One region of the Erythrobacter sp. SG61-1L genome, then DNA from elsewhere that is predicted to be linked to it. Evidence: predicted binding sites of a transcription regulator. Region 1 holds the regulator's gene; each other region holds the start of a gene.
What was found. Region 1 encodes LexA, which represses DNA repair genes until DNA is damaged. Its sites were predicted from a motif close to GTTCCNCNCTTGTTCT; they were not measured.
Positions count from the first base shown of each region.

Region 1 (4,165 bases):
TGATCCCACTCTGCCACCCGCTTGCACTGGACGCCGTGACTGTCGACTTCGCGTTCGAGGCTGACGGCGTACGCGCCACGGCCACAGCCAGCCTCACCGGGAAAACCGGGATCGAGATGGAAGCGATGACCGCCACCTCCGTCGCCCTGCTGACCATTTACGATATGGCCAAGGCGCTCGATAAAGGCATGGTGATCGAAGGCGTGCGCCTGCTGGCCAAGAGCGGCGGCAAATCGGGCGAATGGCACGCGCCGGAAGAATAGGCCGATGAAGCCGCCCCTTCCCCTCAGCGAGGCTCAGGCCCGGCTGCTTGCGTCAGTCGATGCTCTGGCGCCGGAAGATGTGCCGGTGGAACAGGCTCTCGGTCGCTGCCTTGCCGCGCCGCTGACCGCCCGCCGCACCCAGCCCGCCGCCGATCTTTCCGCTATGGATGGCTATGCCATGCGTGAGGGCGAGCATGGCCCGTGGAAAGTGGTTGGCGAAAGCGCGGCCGGCCATCCCTATTCCGGCATTGTCGGCGCCGGGGAAGCGATCCGCATTTCCACCGGCGCGCTGATGCCTGCGGGCGCCAGCGCGGTGCTGCTGCAGGAAAATGCGCATCGGGATGGAGAGACCCTCGCCCTCAATGGCGAAGGTGAGCCAAGCGCTCGCCATATCAGGCGCACGGGCTTCGATTTCGGCAGCGGCGATGCCCTGCTTCCGCCGGGCACCCGGGTCGGCCCGGCGCAGATCGCGCTCGCGCTTTCGGCAGGGAACAGTTCGCTCAGCGTCCACGGCCTGCCGCGCCTTGCCATTCTCGACAGCGGGGACGAACTGGCCGCCGATCCCGCCAATTGCGCCCTGCACCAGATCCCGGCCAGCAATGGGGCCATGCTCGCCGCGATGGCGAGCGGGCTTGCTGCCGACATTCAACGCCTCGGCCCGGTGCCCGACGATCTCGATGCACTCGCCGCCGCGCTCGACGCTGCCGGCCACGCCGAGGTGATCGTCACCAGTGGCGGCGCGTCTGTGGGCGACCATGACCTTATCCGTCCCGCGCTGGAAGCATGGGGTGCCCAGATCGATTTCTGGCGGGTGGCCATGAAGCCGGGCAAACCGCTGCTGGTGGCGCGCAAGGGCGGCACTGTCGTGCTCGGCCTGCCAGGCAATCCCGTGTCCAGCTTCGTCACGGCCTATTTCTTCCTGCTGCCCCTGCTGCGCGCCCTTGCAGGAAACAGTCGCCCGCTTCCCTCCCCCATCCCCCTGCGTCTGGCAGGAGAAATGCCCGCCGGAGGTGGCCGGATGGAGTTTCTGCGTGCCGTTCTGGTCGATGGCAAAGCCGTGCCGGTCACGGAACGCGATTCCAGTGCATTGCGCGCCATGGCCTCTTCCGGACTGCTTATAGAGCGGCCCGCCAACGCCCCACCGGCGCCACCGGGAAGCATTGTCCCGGCCTATTGGATCGGAAATGGCGGGGTTGCTTGACTTGGCTTGAGAAGTTGCCTAGTTGTTCCGCATTCGTTCCGTAGGTGGAACATTTGAGGAGGCCGCTTCGATGCTCACCGCCAAGCAACATGAGCTTCTGCTGTTCATCCAGACCCGTCTGGAAGAATCGGGCATTTCCCCGAGTTTCGAGGAAATGAAGGAAGCGCTGGACCTCAAGTCGAAGTCGGGTGTGCATCGGCTGATTTCCGCTCTGGAAGAACGTGGCTTCATCCGCCGCCTGCCCAACCGGGCGCGCGCGCTGGAAGTTCTCAAGAACCCCGAGGATGTGAACGCCAAGGGCAGCAAGCCCGCAGCGCCAGCGAATGATGCGGTCAGCCGCGTCGCTGCGCCGCCGCGCGCGCCCGTCTTTGCCGCGAATGACGTGATCGAGCTTCCGCTGCACGGCAAGATTGCCGCAGGCGTTCCGATCGAGGCGCTGGAAAGTGACCGGACCCTGCCGGTTCCCGCCGCCCTGCTGGGCGCGGGCGATCATTATGCGCTGGAAGTGTCGGGCGATTCGATGATCGATGCTGGCATTCTCGATGGCGACTTCGCGCTGGTGAAGCGCACCGACCATGCTCGCGATGGTGAAATTGTGGTGGCTCTGGTGCGGAACGAGGAAGCGACACTCAAATATCTGCGCCGCGAAGGTGGCCGCATCCGGCTCGATCCGGCCAATGCGGCCTATGATCCGCAATATTACGAACCGCATGAAGTGATCGTGCAGGGCAAGCTGGCAGGCCTGCTGCGCCAGTATCACTGAGGCGTATCACGGATAAGTTCTGGAAGGCGCGCCCGGCCCGTCGTAGCGGCGCGCCTTTCCGTTCCTCCACCAGCCATGTTCGCCCTGCCCTTCGGCAACGGACTTCATTTCATGGCGGTTGAGATAGAGGGCCAGTCCGCCCGTCTCGTCCAGGCTCCGGCGATCCGCCTTGATCCAGCGCGGGCGGCAGGATCTGGGCAGATAGCGATCCGCCACCACGATGTCGGACAAATCGCAGGCTGCGGCCAGTTGGCGCTCGTCGATCCGTTCCTTGCTCAGGGCCAGCAAGAGATGCCATTCACGCCCCTGCCGTTTCAGGGTGGCGACACAGAAATCCGCGCTGCATCGTGCGCCAGACCACTGGCTGATCGCCAGCACTTCGCCTTCTGCCCCGGCCATTTCCTGCAAAGTCTCCCGCGCAAAGGTGCTGCGGGATTCTCTCAGGACGAGCAGCCGCTCGTCCTCTCCGGTGATGCCCACTTCGCGCCCATCGCGTGAAATCAGCACATCGGGCACCGGCGTGATCGCCAGCAGGACGCAGGCCACTCCCAGTGGCAGCACCGCCCAGAGCCGCACCCGCCCGCGCCAGAGGGCAAGCCACAAGCTGCCGGCGATAAACAAGGCGAATGTCCCCTTGCCCATCTGCGGCATCAGCTTCACCGCCCCCGGCTGATCGGCGGTAAAATGCGCCAGAGCCAGCAGGAATTCGAGGGATTTACCCGCCAGCCACCATGCCGGTGCCCCCAGTCCTATTGCGTCCAGCGCCAGCGCCAATGCGATCAGCGGCATGGAGACGAAGGTAGTCAGCGGAATGGCGATCACATTGGCGAAGGCACCGTAAAGCCCGGCGCGGTGGAAATGGAACATCACCACCGGCATCAGCGCGAATTCAATCACCAGCCCCGTCACCAGCAACATGGTTCCCCGGCGCAATGCGGGAACCAGCCAACCTTCGTCGCGCGAGGCAAGGAATGCGCGGACTGGCCCTGCGCTATGCAGGGCGACGATGGCGATCACTGCCGAGAAGCTCATCTGGAAGCTCGGCCCCACCAGCGCTTCGGGCCAGAGCAGCAGAACGAAGCCCGCCGCAACGGCGATCAGCCGCAGCGAAAGCGGTTCTCGCCCCAGCGCCAAGGCCAGCAGAACCAGCACCGCGCCTACACAGCTTCGCACTGTCGGCACTTCCGCGCCGGTCAGCAGCGTGTAGCCAATCCCCGCCAGCGCCGCGATGGCGGCTGCGGCAACGGGCAGACGTATCCGCAGGGCCAGCCATTGCCACAATGCCAGCAGCCTGATTGCCATGAAATAGGCCGCCGCGATCACCGCGCTGACATGCAGCCCGCTGATGGAAAGCAGATGCGAAAGGCCCGCATCGCGCATCGCAGCCTCGTCCTCGCCGGCAATCGCCCCGCGATCCCCGCTCGCCAATGCGGCGGCAATAGTGCCCGCCGAACCATCGAGCCGTGAACGGACATGGTCAGCAAGGCGCCGCTGAAGCGAGCCAAAACCCCCTTGCTGCGCGGCAGGCTCCAGCAGTTCGGGCGCGGCAACCACACTGCCGGTTGCCGCCAACCCGTCAAACCATGCCGCACGGGAAAAATCGTAACTGCCAGGCAGCAGCGGCGGTGCGGGAGGCATGAGCCGCGCCTTGACCCTGATCCGCGCCCCCTCGCCCAGCCCGAGGATGTCCTTGTCCAGCGGAAGGTTCACCCTGACCTTCACGGCCCGGCTAGTCTCCGGCTCGCGCATTGCCAACACCAGCCTCGCCCGCCCGTCAGCAGGCTGCTCTATCCTTTCCAGCACCCGGGCATCGAATGTCCCGGCTATGGGATGTGCAATCGGTTCCGTTCCGACCAGCGACGACTTCGCCCAGACCACTGCGACTCCGAGCGAGAAGGCGAGTCCCACACCGAATATTGCCGCCCGCAAATGGGCACG
Region 1 covers NZ_JXQC01000003.1:987,489-991,653, reverse strand. The annotation lists gene moaC (cyclic pyranopterin monophosphate synthase MoaC) at 1-263, shown strand, start outside; gene SZ64_RS05110 (molybdopterin molybdotransferase MoeA) at 268-1,464, shown strand; gene lexA (transcriptional repressor LexA) at 1,535-2,227, shown strand; gene SZ64_RS05100 (ComEC/Rec2 family competence protein) at 2,234-4,165, opposite strand, start outside.

Region 2 (4,165 bases), 2.2 Mb from region 1:
CCGAATTCGTGCGGGAGCATTTCCCCAACATCCACGAAAAGCTGCTAGGCCTCGGCATCGACATGACGAAGGAGCCGATCCCGGTGGTGCCCGCGCAGCATTATACCTGCGGCGGCATCCTGACGGACCTCAACGGCCGCACGGACCTGCCCGGCCTCTATGCCGCGGGCGAATGCAGCGAAAGCGGGCTGCACGGGGCCAATCGCCTCGCCTCCAACAGCCTGCTGGAATGCTTCGTGTTCGGCGAGGCAGCGGCCAAGGACATCCTGGCCCGCTGGGACAGTTTCGATGCCCCGCCCCAGATAAAGGCATGGGACGAAAGCCGCGTGACGGATTCGGACGAGGCCGTGATCATCAAGCAGAACTGGACCGAGATCCGGCGCTTCATGTGGAACTATGTCGGCATCGTGCGCACCACCAAGAGGCTGGAACGCGCGCAGCACCGCATCAAGCTGCTCTATGAGGAAATCGAGGATTATTACGGCCACTTCCGCGTGACCACGGACCTCATCGAATTGCGCAACCTGCTGCAATGCGCCGATCTGATCGTGCGCAGCGCCTTGAAGCGCCACGAGAGCCGGGGTCTGCACTACACGCTGGATTATCCGGGGATGCTGCCGGAGGCGCTGGATACGGTGCTGGTGCCTTAGGGGGAAACCTCCACATCCGCTCAGCCTGAGCTTGTCGAAGGCCACGCGCCGCCGTTAGCCCCAGTGGATGGCGTTCTACGCATATCTCCTGCGCTGCAACGACGGCAGCTATTATGCGGGCCACACGGATGACCTCGACCTGCGTATGGCCCAGCACCAGACTGGTGCGCTGGGCGGCTATACGGCGAAGAGATTGCCCGTCGAACTCGTCTGGTCAGACAGTTTCCCAAGCCGGGACGATGCCTTTGCCGCTGAACACAGGATCAAGGGCTGGAGCAGGGCGAAGAAGGAAGCGCTGATCGCGGGGGATTGGGAGTTGGTTTCCCGGCTTTCGGTGAACCGGCAGGGTTAGCGGACTGTGGGGTGATGTGGGCGCGTGGCCTTCGACAGGCTCAGGCTGAGCGGCCCTTGTAGATAGTCGGCTTATCCCGCCATATCTAATCACATCCGCCCAGCCTGAGCCTGTCGAAGGCCACGCGCTGCCGCCCCCCCTACTTCCCATATTGCCCCGCCAGTGCCTCGGCCACGCGGCCGATCAGCTCCAGCGGCAGCGGGTCTTTCAGCGGAAAGGCCAGATTGCCCTTGGGCCCGCGCCATGGGGCCAGTTCCTCCACCAGGGCGGCAGGTTCCTGCACCGGGGGATAGATGCCGATGTGTTTCCTGAAGGCCGCGAAATAGAAGAACACGCGCCCCTTGCGCAGGGCGGGCATCTGGTAGGCCATGCAGCGCGTGGCATCGGGCACGCGCCCTTCGGCTTCGCTGCGGATCGCTTCCAGCAGGGCGCGAATCTCTTCCGGCTGGCGGGCGAGGTAATCGGCATGCGGATCGGGTGCGGTCATGGCTGCGGTTTCCTCTCCCCCATGCTTCGAAACTGGCCCCGGCTTCGAAACGGGGCATTTCCGCGCTTTCTCGCGCAGCAAAATTTCCGGCCCCGATTCGATTGAATCAAAGCCCTGAAAGAGAAAACTTCACAGCAAAATTTTTGCCCGGATTCATTTTGACTCTTGCGCCCCACGCCAGCCGAGCTTTGACCGCGCGTCGCGCTGTATTGCCATCATAGAACACCGAGTCTTGACGGCGTAATATATGGTGAATCCGGAATTTAAGGCCTTGCGCCTGATTCCCGGTAAAAGCACTATGCCTAGGTCGAACAGCGGGGGGCACCCACAAGACCTAGTTGCCGTAGCGGGAGCCGAATCGCTCCTGCGAAATGCGGTTCGGGTCTGCCTGGGAAGCCCGCCGGCCATTCGGCTGGGGACAGGCGGGGGAAAAGTATTTCCCTGTCCGGGGCCTCGAATTGGTAGTCTGGACGCTTGGCTGCCGATTCGAACGAATGTAGAACACGGGCATTGAAACCGATGCCCGGGATGATCAGATCGGGGGCTCGTACATGGATTTCAGGACTGGGGACGGAGCTGCGATGGGGCTCGACGACGTGGACGCGCTGGTGGGCAAGGATTCCGATGGCGCGCAGCAGGAAACCAAGGCTGGAAAGAACCAAGGCAAGACAGATGGCCCGGCAATGACGATGGACAGCAAGGATACAGCCACCGAAACTCTGGTGGAAACGGCCGCCGCCGATGCGCTTGCGCAGGCGATGACGGCTGCCGCCCAGAGTGCTGCGGCGCCCAAGGACGATTCCAAGTCCGTGCGACCGCGCCGCTTCAATGTGGTGACCGATAACAGCCGCGATGCGCTGCTGACCGATTTCGGCAAGGAAACCCTGACCGACCGCTATCTGCTGCCCGGTGAGGATTTCCAGGATCTGTTCGCCCGCGTGGCCGATGCCTATGCGGACGATGCCGATCACGCCCAGCGCCTGTACGATTACATTTCGAAGCTGTGGTTCATGCCGGCAACGCCCGTGCTGTCCAACGGCGGCACCAATCGCGGCTTGCCGATCAGCTGCTATCTCAATTCCGTGTCCGACAGCCTCGAAGGCATTGTCGGCACCTGGAACGAAAACGTCTGGCTCGCCTCGCGCGGCGGCGGCATCGGCACCTATTGGGGCGCGGTGCGCGGCATTGGCGAGCCGGTGGGCCTCAACGGCAAGACCAGCGGCATCATCCCCTTCGTGCGCGTGATGGACAGCCTGACGCTGGCCATTTCGCAGGGTTCGCTGCGTCGCGGTTCGGCGGCCTGCTATCTCGATGTGTCGCACCCGGAAATCGAGGAATTCCTCGAAATCCGTAAGCCTTCGGGGGATTTCAACCGCAAGGCGCTGAACCTCCACCACGGCGTGCTGCTGACCGACGACTTCATGGAAGCCGTGCGGGACGGCAAGGAATTCGAGCTGAAGAGCCCGAAGGACGGTTCCGTGCGCGGCAAGGTCGATGCGCGCAGCCTGTTCCAGAAGCTGGTCGAAACCCGCCTCGCCACGGGCGAGCCTTATATCGTGTTCTCCGATACGGTGAACCGGATGATGCCCAAGCATCACCGCGACCTGGGGCTGAAGGTTTCCACCTCCAACCTCTGTTCGGAAATCACCCTGCCCACCGGCAAGGACCACTTGGGCAACGATCGCACGGCTGTGTGCTGCCTCTCCTCGCTCAATCTCGAGACCTGGGACCAGTGGAACAGCGACAAGCGCTTCGTGGAAGACGTGATGCGCTTCCTCGACAATGTGCTGCAGGATTATATCGACCGCGCGCCCAGCGAGATGGCCCGCGCCAAATATTCCGCCGAGCGTGAACGGTCTGTCGGCTTGGGCGTGATGGGCTTCCACTCCTTCCTTCAGATGAAGGGCATCGCGATGGAAAGCGCGATGGCGAAGGCGTGGAACCTCAAGATGTTCAAGCACATCAACGCCAAGGCCAATGAAGCCTCCATGCTGCTGGCCGAAGAACGCGGCGCCTGCCCGGATGCGGCCGATCAGGGCGTGATGGAACGTTTCAGCTGCAAGATGGCAATCGCGCCTACCGCGTCGATCAGCATCATCTGCGGCGGCACCAGCGCCTGCATCGAACCGATCCCGGCGAATATCTACACCCACAAGACCCTGTCGGGCAGCTTCGTGGTGAAGAACCCCTATCTGGAAAAGCTGCTGCAGGCGAAGTCCAAGGATTCCACCAATGTGTGGAACACGATCCTGGAACGCGGCGGCTCGGTCCAGCATCTCGATTTCCTCTCGCCGGAGGAAAAGGCGGTCTACAAGACCAGCTTCGAGATCGACCAGCGCTGGCTGCTGGAATTCGCGGCCGACCGTGCGCCCTTCATCGATCAGGCGCAGAGCCTCAATCTGTTCATCCCGGCCGATGTCGACAAGTGGGATCTGCTGATGCTGCACTTCCAGGCATGGGAAAAGGGCATCAAGTCGCTCTATTACCTGCGGTCCAAGAGCGTGCAGCGCGCGGGCTTTGCCGGCGGGGTGGAGGCCGACAACACCAAGGATGCGGCCAAGTTCGAACTCAGCGCCGGCGAACAGACCGATTACGAGGAATGTCTCGCCTGCCAGTAAGCGGCCTGAGGCCTGCCGCTGAACGCGGCGAAGTGAATAGAGGGCGGGCGGCGCTGCG
Region 2 covers NZ_JXQC01000003.1:3,158,214-3,162,378, forward strand. The annotation lists gene nadB (L-aspartate oxidase) at 1-650, shown strand, start outside; gene SZ64_RS15400 (GIY-YIG nuclease family protein) at 718-1,002, shown strand; gene SZ64_RS15405 (hypothetical protein) at 1,142-1,489, opposite strand; gene SZ64_RS15410 (ribonucleoside-diphosphate reductase subunit alpha) at 2,041-4,107, shown strand.
Region 2: the regulator LexA is predicted to act here: its motif matches at 1,977-1,992, upstream of SZ64_RS15410 (ribonucleoside-diphosphate reductase subunit alpha).

Region 3 (4,165 bases), 450 kb from region 1:
AGAAGCAATACATGCTCACCTTCGGCAATGTGACGCCGGAGGCATTGATGCCGCGATCCGGCACTGCCCGTTATAGCGGGATCGCCATCGGCCAGGCCGAAATGGCGTCGACGGGCTATATTGGCGGGGTACACGGGACATCGGGCCTTACCGCCGATTTCGGCAATGGAACATTTGCCAGCGAAATCACCCTGTTCACCGATCAGGCGACGCCCCAATCGCTCGGCACCTATCTGTACGACGGCGGGATCGGGACGAATGGCCTGTATGGAACGGCAACCGGACATCACGATTACACCGGCCAGCTATCAGGCGACTTCTACGGCCCGAATGCCGATGAATACGGCTTTGCCTGGACGCTGTATTATTACACCAGCGCGGTTGGCGGCGCATTGGGCAATTCTTTCTACGGCATCGCTGTAGGGAAGAAGGATTGAGCATATTCCTCCCCCCGTTCCGGCGCGGGAAGGGGGTAAATCGAACGATGTAGTCGCTCCGTTTCGGATTCAGTCCCGATGCCCTGGTATTTGTGGAGTCACATGATTTCCATAGGTCTGACGGGCGGGCTTGCTGGCCCGTCAGCAATTCAGGCGGCACTGCGGGCCGCCTGGGCGGGGGTATTCGATGACGGTTTTGCGTTGCTTCGCGGGGGCTTCCCTCGCTGCGCTGGGGCTTATGCTGGCGGCCTGTGGCGGTGGCGGGGTGAACTCCACGCCAACGCCAACTCCGGGTGGCGGCGGTTCGCCGACGCCGACGCCCGGCGGCGGAACGCCTACACCGACACCGAGCCAGCCCAATTCCACGCTGCCATCATTCGTCCCTGCGCTTGCGGTTGCGTCATCTTCGCAGACGGCGCCGCCGTCCGGGGGCGGGGTGGTCATCGTAACTCCGGCCCCCACGCCGACGCCATCGGTCAACGACGATTTGCTGTCTCCCCTGGCCAGCGAGCAATTCATGGCCCTGGGCGTGGTGGGAACCGCCGAAATCTCGAAGCTTAACGGTGCAGGCAGCAACGGTTCCTGGACCGAGGGGCTGAGCATCACCTATGATTCCGCCGCGCAGACCTACACGGTCAACGGGATCGCTTTCGGTCCAGCCGATAAGGTCAATGGCGCAAGCAATGGACAATTCACGACCTTCCAGAAGATTGCCGGCAATACGGGCCAGAGCCTCGTCCTTACTGCGCCGGGAACGTCGGGCCAGTTCACATATCGCTATGTCGGGGCAGGCTTCCTGCAGCAGGTCCAGGAATATTCCGACCTTGTCAGGGGCTATCTGAGGGCATTCGTCTACGGCGTCGAAACACCCGAAAGCTCTGTGCCCAGATCGGGGTCTGGCAGCTACAATGTCGACATGCTCGCCGTGATCGCCGCAGATGGTGCCCTGCACGATCTTCACGGCAGTGGCACTCTGGGCGTCAATTTCGCCAGCGGCGCGATCACCACGTCGGGTGCGGCAAAGCAATATGCGCAGTCCGGTGTTTTTGAGACGAGCCGGAACTGGACGGGTAATGCCCAGCTCAGAAGCGATTATAATTTCTTCGAGGGCAGCCTTACCGTTTCCGGAATGGATCGCGCAGAATGGCTCGGCAAGTTCTACGGCCCGTCGGCGCAGGAAGTCGGCTCGGTATTCCAGTCCACGAATGGCGGGCCGACTCTGGCCGGGACGCTGATCGGGCGAACGGCCGGGCAATAGGGGCCGGGCAGGCGGCGCGAAGGTGAGGTTCGCAGCCCTCTTGACGGGCGCGAACATTTGCGGAACAAAAGGGCGTCCGGTGGCCTGCCTTGAAGGTCACTGGACTCTTCGCCCTCCAGCCCCCAGATCGCGCTCATGTCTCTCACCACCATTTCCGTCCGTGGCGCCCGTGAACATAATCTCAAGGGCGTGGATATTGACCTTCCGCGGGACAAGCTGATTGTCATCACCGGGCTTTCCGGCTCGGGGAAAAGCTCGCTCGCCTTCGATACGATCTATGCCGAGGGGCAGCGCCGCTATGTGGAGAGCCTCTCCGCCTATGCGCGCCAGTTCCTCGAGATGATGCAGAAGCCGGATGTGGAACACATCGACGGCCTCAGCCCGGCGATCTCGATCGAACAGAAGACAACCAGTCGCAACCCGCGCTCCACCGTGGCGACGGTGACGGAAATCTACGATTACATGCGCCTGCTCTGGGCGCGGGTGGGCGTGCCCTACAGCCCCGCCACCGGCCTGCCGATCAGTGCGCAGACCGTCAGCCAGATGGTGGACCGGGTGATGGCGCTGCCCGAAGGCACGCGGCTCTATCTGCTCGCCCCGGTGGTGCGCGGGCGCAAGGGCGAATATCGCAAGGAACTGGCCGAATGGCAGAAGGCCGGCTTCACTCGCGTGCGGATCGACGGAGAGATTTACGAGATTGCCGAGGCTCCGGCGCTCGACAAGAAGTACAAGCATGACATCGAAGTGGTGGTCGATCGCCTCGCCGTGCGCGAAGGGATCGAAACGCGCCTTGCCGACAGTTTCGAAACCGCGCTGAAACTGGCCGAAGGGCTGGCCTATGTCGATCTGGCCGATGGCGTGGTGCCGGGGCGCGAGGCGGAGCAGGGCGGGCCGAATGTCACGGGCGGCCAGCTCAAGGGTGCGGGCCTGCCTGCCAATCGCATCGTGTTCAGCGAGAAATTCGCCTGCCCGGTCAGCGGCTTCACTATCGAGGAGATCGAGCCGCGCCTGTTCAGCTTCAACGCGCCGCAGGGCGCCTGCCCGGCCTGTGACGGGCTGGGCGAGAAGCTGTTGTTCGATCCGCAGCTGGTCGTCCCCAATGAGGAACTGAGCCTCAAGAAGGGCGCCGTGGTGCCCTGGGCCAAGAGCAATCCGCCGTCGCCCTATTACATGCAGGTGCTGGCCAGCCTGGCCAAGGCATATGATTTCAGTCTGGAAACGCCGTGGAAAGACCTTGAGCCGGACCAGAAGCTGATCATCCTGCACGGTACGGGCGGCATGCCGGTGGAACTGACCTTCAAGGACGGGCGCAAGGAATATACCGTGCGCAAGGCCTTTGAAGGCGTGATCGGCAATCTCAACCGCCGCATGGGCCAGACCGACAGCGCCTGGATGCGCGAGGAATTGTCCAAGTTCCAGACCGCGCAGCCTTGCGAGACCTGCGGCGGCAAGCGCCTCAACGAGAAGGCTCTGGCCGTGAAGGTCGCCGGCGCGGATATCGCCACACCGGTGCGCCTCTCGGTCAGCGATGCGGTGGAATGGTTCGGCAATCTTCAGCACGAACTGACCGCGCAGCAGAACCAGATCGCCAAGGCCATCCTCAAGGAAATCAACGAGCGGCTGGGCTTCCTCAACAATGTCGGGCTGGATTACCTCAATCTCGACCGGACGAGCGGCACTTTGTCCGGCGGGGAAAGCCAGCGCATCCGCCTCGCCAGCCAGATCGGCAGCGGCCTTTCCGGCGTGCTTTACGTGCTGGACGAGCCAAGCATCGGCTTGCACCAGCGCGATAACGACATGCTGCTGGAAACGCTCAAGCGCCTGCGCGATCTCGGCAATACGGTGATCGTGGTGGAGCATGACGAGGATGCGATCCGCGCGGCGGACCATGTCGTCGATCTTGGCCCCGGCGCGGGCGTGCATGGCGGCGAAGTGGTGGCCGAAGGCACGCTGAAGGATATCCTCAAGAGCAAGCGCAGCCTGACCGCCGCCTATCTCAACGGCACGCGCCAGATCGAAGTGCCGAAACAGCGCCGCAAGGGCAATGGCCACAAGCTGACCGTGCATGGCGCGCGGGCGAACAATCTCAAGAATGTCAGCGCCAGCCTGCCGCTCGGCACTTTCACCTGCATCACCGGCGTATCGGGCAGCGGCAAGTCCAGCTTCACGATCGACACGCTCTATGCCGGGGCCGCCCGCACGCTCAACGGTGCGCGAGTGATCGCGGGCGCGCATGACAAGATCACCGGCTTCGAACATTGCGACAAGGTGATCGAGATCGACCAGTCGCCCATCGGCCGCACGCCGCGAAGCAACCCGGCCACCTATACCGGCGCCTTCACCCAGATCCGCGACTGGTTCGCGGGCCTGCCGGAAGCGCAGGCGCGCGGATACAAGGCAGGGCGCTTCAGCTTCAACGTCAAGGGCGGCCGCTGCGAGGCATGCCAGGGCGACGGCCTGATCAAGATCG
Region 3 covers NZ_JXQC01000003.1:1,440,391-1,444,555, reverse strand. The annotation lists gene SZ64_RS07300 (transferrin-binding protein-like solute binding protein) at 1-437, shown strand, start outside; gene SZ64_RS07290 (hypothetical protein) at 625-1,695, shown strand; gene uvrA (excinuclease ABC subunit UvrA) at 1,831-4,165, shown strand, end outside.
Region 3: the regulator LexA is predicted to act here: its motif matches at 1,746-1,761, upstream of uvrA (excinuclease ABC subunit UvrA).